3 regions of the Blautia sp. SC05B48 genome follow, and region 2 is predicted to be linked to each of the others. Evidence: riboswitches for the same ligand, from Rfam matches in the RefSeq annotation. Region 2 holds a riboswitch; each other region holds the start of a gene.
The links. Region 2 has a riboswitch for cobalamin ahead of nikB (nickel ABC transporter permease). Riboswitches for the same ligand answer to the same signal wherever they lie in the genome.
Positions count from the first base shown of each region.

Region 1 (2,276 bases), 1.1 Mb from region 2:
GCAGCAGGCTACAGATTATGCAAACCTTCTTGCAGAGCAGACTGCAGAGCTTCAGAGATTAGAGGCTGAGCGTATTGCAGCAGAGGAAGAGGCAAGACGTCAGGCCGAGGCTGAAGCAGCAGCGAGAGCACAGGCTGAGGCAGAAGAGGAAGCAAGACGCCAGGCAGAGCAGGAAGCACAGCAGGATGAGGCGGACGAGAGCGAAGATGTACAGTACGATGAGGACGGCAACGTGATCGAGAATACAGATGAGGATACTGCAGAGGATGACACCGAGCATGTGGATGAAGATGCAGACAATGTGATCGAGGATGATGCGTCCGGGGATACTGAGAATACAGAGGATAATGCAGACGCAGATTACGATAACAGCACAGATGCATCCGAAGAAAGTGCAGAGGACACATCCTCAGACAGTGACAGTCCTTCTTACAGCAGCGGTTCAGGATCTTCTGTTGTGAATTATGCCACACAGTTTGTAGGAAATCCTTACGTATGGGGCGGAACAAGCCTTACCAATGGTGCAGACTGCTCCGGATTTGTACAGAGTGTCTATGCGAACTTCGGAGTCAGCCTTCCGAGAACATCCTATGAGCAGCAGAATGCAGGTACAGAAGTATCCTACGCAGATGCACAGCCGGGAGATTTGATCTGCTATGGCGGACACGTGGCTATTTACATGGGTAATGGCCAGATCGTTCATGCATCGAACTCTCAGGACGGGATCAAGATCAGCAATGATGCTACATACAGAACAATTGTATCTGTAAGACGTCTTGTATAATAAGAACGTACAACAGAAAATAAAAACACAGCAGCCCGACAGCAGTTTGTCGGGCTGTTTTTGACGTCGGAAAAAACACTGAAAACCTATGGAACGGAGTGAACAGCAATAAAACATGCTCATAAATATATAAATATTGAAAATAGTATTGACATATAATTAACAGGATGTTATTATGATGTCAGTATAATTCCATATTGAACATAGCAAGTGCTGAGGATGGCTGACAGTTATGTATTGATTATCAGAGATCCGCAGAAAAGGGAATCAGGTGTGAAACCTGAGCGATCCGGTCACTGTAACGGAGGAGCAAATCTCATAGTCCATTGTACGTATGTATGAGAAGGAGAGAGGAGCCATGATCCCGGAGCCAGGAAACCTGCTTGTTATGGCGAGGTTAAACTTCCGTGTAAAGTGTAACAACCATTTCAGGGACTCCGCACCCCTGGGACGTTGTCTACTTTTTTACGAGAGTAGGCATTTTTTTATGGAATGCGCCTGTTCATATGAATTATACATGATTAAATGGCAGGCGATACTACTCCGGATACATTCGTTCCCTCCGCGCACTCATGAACGGATTATATTTCTACCCCGGGGTGGCATCGCTACCTCTTTTTTTATAGGAAAATTTATGCGTGGTTATGTCAGGAGAGGAGAAAAGAGCCATGGAGAAGCCATACTGGGAAGGCAAAGAATACTCTTACTTCAGCCACAAAAAATGTGAGTACTTTCCATGCCATAAAGGAGCAGATCCGGAGAACTTCAACTGTCTGTTCTGCTATTGTCCTTTATATGCACTGGGAGATAAATGTGGTGGTAATTTTCGCTTTACGGAAAGCGGCATCAAAGACTGCACCGAATGCAAGCTTCCTCACAGAAGAGAGAACTTCGGATATGTTACAGGTAAATATAGCGAGCTTGCGGAAATTGTACGGAAGCAGCGGGAAAAATAAAAAACAGGTCAGTTCAGGTACAGGAAAATGCATATTCCTGTGTTTGAACTGGCCTGTTTTGTTTTGGGGTGGACAATAGCTGTTATCTGTCGGAAAAATACAGAAGATCATTCTCTGGTTTGGAGAAAAACCTTGAGTCTGGGAAGCTGGTTGTTGAGGATCAGCTGTTCCGGAAACATGGCCTGATGAACAAACTCAGCAGCATAGGTAAAATCTCCGATATGCTCCGGGCCATGGCTGTCACTGGAAAGAAGCAGCGGCAGATCATATTTGCGGCAGCATCGAAGGATCTCGAAACAGTTTTCTCTTGTGTCGCCACGATAGCCATAAGGTGCAAGAGAAGCTTCGTTGATCTCAAAGATCGTGCCGGTTTCCCTGGCAGCCCTTGCAAGCGCATCATAATTAACCGGGTAATGAGTGTTATCACTATGTCCGAGGATCTTCACACAGGGGTTTTTCATTACATTGATAAAAGCTTCTGTGTTTTCGGCTCTGGTACCGCAGCGGTAATTCCAGGCATGCATGCTGGCAATGGC
Region 1 is NZ_CP040518.1:2,220,089-2,222,364, forward strand. It holds gene EYS05_RS10175 (C40 family peptidase) at 1-784, shown strand, start outside; cobalamin riboswitch at 987-1,175, shown strand; gene EYS05_RS10180 (cysteine-rich small domain-containing protein) at 1,453-1,740, shown strand; gene EYS05_RS10185 (phosphatase) at 1,848-2,276, opposite strand, start outside.
Region 1: linked by a shared signal. The riboswitch ahead of EYS05_RS10180 (cysteine-rich small domain-containing protein) and the one ahead of nikB (nickel ABC transporter permease) in region 2 are both predicted to bind cobalamin.

Region 2 (2,276 bases):
GGAACTTGCAAAAGAATTTCAGCCGGAAGAACTGAAGGGAAATGTGATCATCGTTCCACTGGTCAACGTCAGCGGCTTTGAGCATCGCACCATGAGTCTGGTCTATGAGGATGGCAAGAACCTGAACCGCGTTTTCCCCGGAGATCCTGAGGGAACAGCTGCAGATCGTATTGCCTATACTATAGTGACGAAACTTTTTTCTATAGCAGATTATTATATCGACCTGCACAGCGGAGATGGGTTCGAACAACTTCATCCCTATGTTTATTATGTAGGGGTTGTAGATGAAAAAACAGCAGAGAAGTCATTGCATATGGCACGGCATATCGGCGTAAAATATGTAGTCCGTTCCACAACCGCCACAGGTGGCGCCTATAATTATGCTTCTTCTCTTGGAATTCCAAGTATTCTTATCGAAAGAGGCGGACACAGCTACTGGACCTGGGAGGAAGTAGAACAGGATAAAAGAGACGTCCGTCACCTTGTTTTTCATCTCCAGGGAAAGACGTGTCATGGTCTGAAGCATTACCGTCAGATGCTTCTTGAAAATGTAGTCTATGAATATGCGCCGTATACCGGATGCTGGTATCCATCCAAGAAGCCTGGAGAGTACTTCTTTAAGGGAGAAGAACTGGGTGAATTGAGAGATTACTATGGAAATTTACTTTACACGTCTATTGCAACTGAAAACGGAGTCGTACTTTATCAGACAGCCAGCCTGAATATCATTGAAGACGGACCGATGATCGCATATGCGGCGATCACAGATACTCTGACCTGATAGTAAACAGACTTTTCAGAACGCTTCTGTCTGAAATCATATTGAAACAGTAAGAAAACCGGGTTTTACCATTTGCTATTCTATTTGTAAAAACAGCGAGGTAAAATCCGTGTTTTTTTAGCAGATCAAATAAATTTAATTGTCAAATCCCCAATGGGGGATATATACAATTCAAGCATCTTTAACAAAATTTATGAGTTTTCAAAAAATATAACATTTTTCCATAGACATAAACTATAGTTTTATCGTATAATATTTAGGTAATTTAACAGCATTTGCTGATTTTCACATCAGCCGTTGTAAGTTCCGAGAGGATTAATAGGGAAACCGGTGTAAATCCGGTACGATCCCGTCACTGTAAGGGGGAATCCTCAGACAAAATACCACTGGTCGAGTGCGTGAGAAATAGACCGGGAAGGTGCCTGAGGGTAAGGATCCTAAGTCAGGAGACCTGCTTGCAATTGTTTTAAAATGATTCTTACGGAAGATAGGAAGCATATTTTTTTATGTGCCCGTATTTCATCGCGGGCTTTTTTCGTGCAAATTTCTAAAATTCCATGCATGTTCTGCATAATAAGAATCCAGTAGTTTTTTTATCTAACTCAATTAAAACGGCAATGTTAAAATCGCATCAAATGAGGAAAGGAGTAAAACGTGACAAAGAAACAAATAGGAAAAAGATTTCTCCAGATCATCATTGTATTATTTGGAATCAGCTTTTTCACATTTGGACTGACCTACCTGTCACCTGGTGATCCTGCGGAGATCATGCTGACAGAATGTGGTAATCTTCCGACACCGGAGCTTCTGGAACAGACAAGACATGAGCTTGGCCTTGATCAGCCCTTTCTCGTGCAGTATGGTTCCTGGCTGAAGGGTGTTGTTACAGGAGATATGGGACAGTCCTATTCTTTCAAAATGCCGGTAACGGATAAACTGGTATCTTGTTTCTGGCCGACGCTGAGGATGTCTTTGCTGGCACTTTTGATGATGGTCATTATTTCCATACCGCTTGGAATCCTGGCCGCTGTATATCAGAACAAATTCCCGGATTATTTTGTGAGAGGAATTACCTTTGTGGGAGTATCTGTTCCAAGCTTCTGGCTGGGCCTGATCCTTCTCAGTATCTTTGGTGTTCAGCTTCGCTGGATCAATGTAGCAGGAGGAAGTACGGATTTCAAGTCTATGATCCTTCCGGCACTGACTCTTGCACTTGCCATGTCTGCGAAATATACCCGCCAGGTAAGAAGTGCGGTGCTGGAGGAGCTTCACCAGGATTATGTGACCGGTGCAAGAATGCGTGGAATCAAAGAAAGCGTGATCCTTTGGAAACACGTTCTTCCTAATGTAATGCTTCCGCTGGTAACACTGCTGGGTCTTTCCCTTGGAAGCCTCCTTGGAGGTACCGCAGTTGTAGAGATCATTTACAACTGGCCTGGTATGGGAAATATGGCAGTAAAGGCAATTTCCTGTCGTGACTATCCTCTTGTACAGG
Region 2 is NZ_CP040518.1:3,284,211-3,286,486, forward strand. It holds gene EYS05_RS15305 (M14 family metallopeptidase) at 1-781, shown strand, start outside; cobalamin riboswitch at 1,066-1,254, shown strand; gene nikB (nickel ABC transporter permease) at 1,436-2,276, shown strand, end outside.

Region 3 (2,276 bases), 1.6 Mb from region 2:
GTCCGATCGGCACCCCGACACATACGGTGATCAGAAGCACCGTAAAGCTATAGCTCAGTGAATACCGGCTGCCCCAGAGAAGTCTTGATAAAATACATCGTCCCAGCTGATCAGTACCTAAAGGATATGCCGCCGACGGATTCTTTAATTTTATCGAAACATCCACAAGTAGTGGATCATGTGGCGCCAGTACAGGTGCAAAAATAGCTGCCAATACAAAAATTATGACCACCATCAATCCTATTTTTGTTTTTGGTGACCGGAATACCTGTTTCCAGTACAGATTCTGGATCATGCTTTTTTCTGTTTTCTGCTTTCTTCTGCTTCCCATTCTATGATCTCTCCTTTACTTTAACTGGATTCGCCGGTCAATCGCAGAATAGGCGATATCCACAAGAAAATTTAATACTACAATGCCAACAGCCAGAATAAAGATAAAACATTGCAGCACCGGAGTGTCTTTTGAGATCACGGATTTCAATGCCAGATTTCCGATTCCCTGAATTGAAAAAATACTTTCTATCACAGCTGAGCCACAGAAAAAACCAATCACAATTGATACCAGACGTGTCAGCACAGGAATCAGGATATTTTTCAGACCATGACGCAAAATTACATTTACAGATGACAATCCCTTAGCTCTGCTGGCACGTATGTAATCCTGCTTCAGCACCTGTATCATATTGGTACGGATCAATCTCGTCATAATTCCAAAGAAACTGATATCCATGGCAAATGCCGCAAGAATCGGGATGCCTCCGGCATCTCCTCCGATCACGGAAATCACTTTTAGCTTTACTCCAAATATATAGAGCAGCATCAGACCGATCCAGAAAGACGGCATAGATACACTGAGGGACGACAAAATGCGAATGACTTTATCCAGAACTCTGTTTTCATAAATTGCCGACAAAATTCCGAGAGGGACTGATACGATCATCAACAATAAAAACGAAGTAACTGCCAGTTTAAATGTCTGTGGAAAATATCTTTTTAATTCCTCAAAAGCCGGTTTTCTGGTAGAATATGATTTTCCAAAATCGCCATGAAGTGCCTGATCCAGCCATTTCCCGTATTGTACCAGCACCGGCTGATCCAGTCCTTCCTCATGCCGTACTTCTTCTATCTGCTCCGGTGACGGGTGCTCGTATTTTTTCTCCGCCAGAACTCTGGCCGCATCACCTGCCGATATAAAACTCAGCATAAAAATAATAAATGTAACCGCCAGAACTACCGGAATCATAAATATAAAACGCTTTGCAATTACTTTTCCCATTTTCATTTCTCCTCATTTTTCATCTGTTTATTCGGTTAAAATAAAAAAGGCTGATATGATCCAGCATCATATCAGCACAAAAAACAAACCTCCACCTCAGGCAGAGCTTATTCCTTCTGTATCCCATCCGAATCAGAATTCTTCTGTCAAAAAGGCAAGTCTCCTGACTCCAGTTCTTCCTACTTACCATCTTCCCGGATCTCTCCAGTGATATTTTGGTTTTCGTCCCTGTCACAGTAGCGGTGGCTGTTCTGGCATTTCACCAGATTCCTTATTAAGTACTTTATACACCCTTCTGACTATTCAATTTTCATAGTTGCAACGAATAAGTACATAATATCATACTTTTCTTTTTATATAAATAGTTTTTCTGTCAAATATGAAATATCTGAACATTTCATATTAAAACCCGGATATTTTCCGCCTGTATATCATTATAGATTCCTCAAGTAAATGACATTATGTATGAACAGTGACTTCTTTATATTTCCGTATAATGATCATATAACTTACGAATAATAAAACAGCTGCGCTGCTCCATGCACAGATCTCTGCATAGTATATTCCATCTTCGCCGATCATTTTTGGCAGCAGCAGCGCAACACTGACACGCATTATAAATTCTGCAATGCCGCTGGCAAGCGGAATCAAAGTATTACCCAGGCCCTGGATAGCGGAACGATACACATACAGCAGATACAGCACCCACAAAAAAACAGCCATAATAAACAAATACTTATATGCTATATCCAATACCTGTCGGGTCTGATCCGGTTCACCGGATACAAACAGGGACAGTACATTACGTCCAAACAACACCATCATACCGGAAATGAAAGCCGAAGTGAGCACTGCCATATAAGTGCCGCTGCGCACACCTTTTCGAATCCTCTGATATTTCTTTGCACCAAGATTCTGGCCTACATAGGTTGTAATAGCATATCCATATGAAACGGCAGCCATCTCCAAAACCCCATACAGCTTGTTCGATGCCGTAAAT
Region 3 is NZ_CP040518.1:1,173,441-1,175,716, forward strand. It holds gene nikC (nickel transporter permease) at 1-331, opposite strand, end outside; gene EYS05_RS05335 (ABC transporter permease) at 347-1,276, opposite strand; cobalamin riboswitch at 1,413-1,586, opposite strand; gene EYS05_RS05340 (MATE family efflux transporter) at 1,736-2,276, opposite strand, start outside.
Region 3: linked by a shared signal. The riboswitch ahead of EYS05_RS05335 (ABC transporter permease) and the one ahead of nikB (nickel ABC transporter permease) in region 2 are both predicted to bind cobalamin.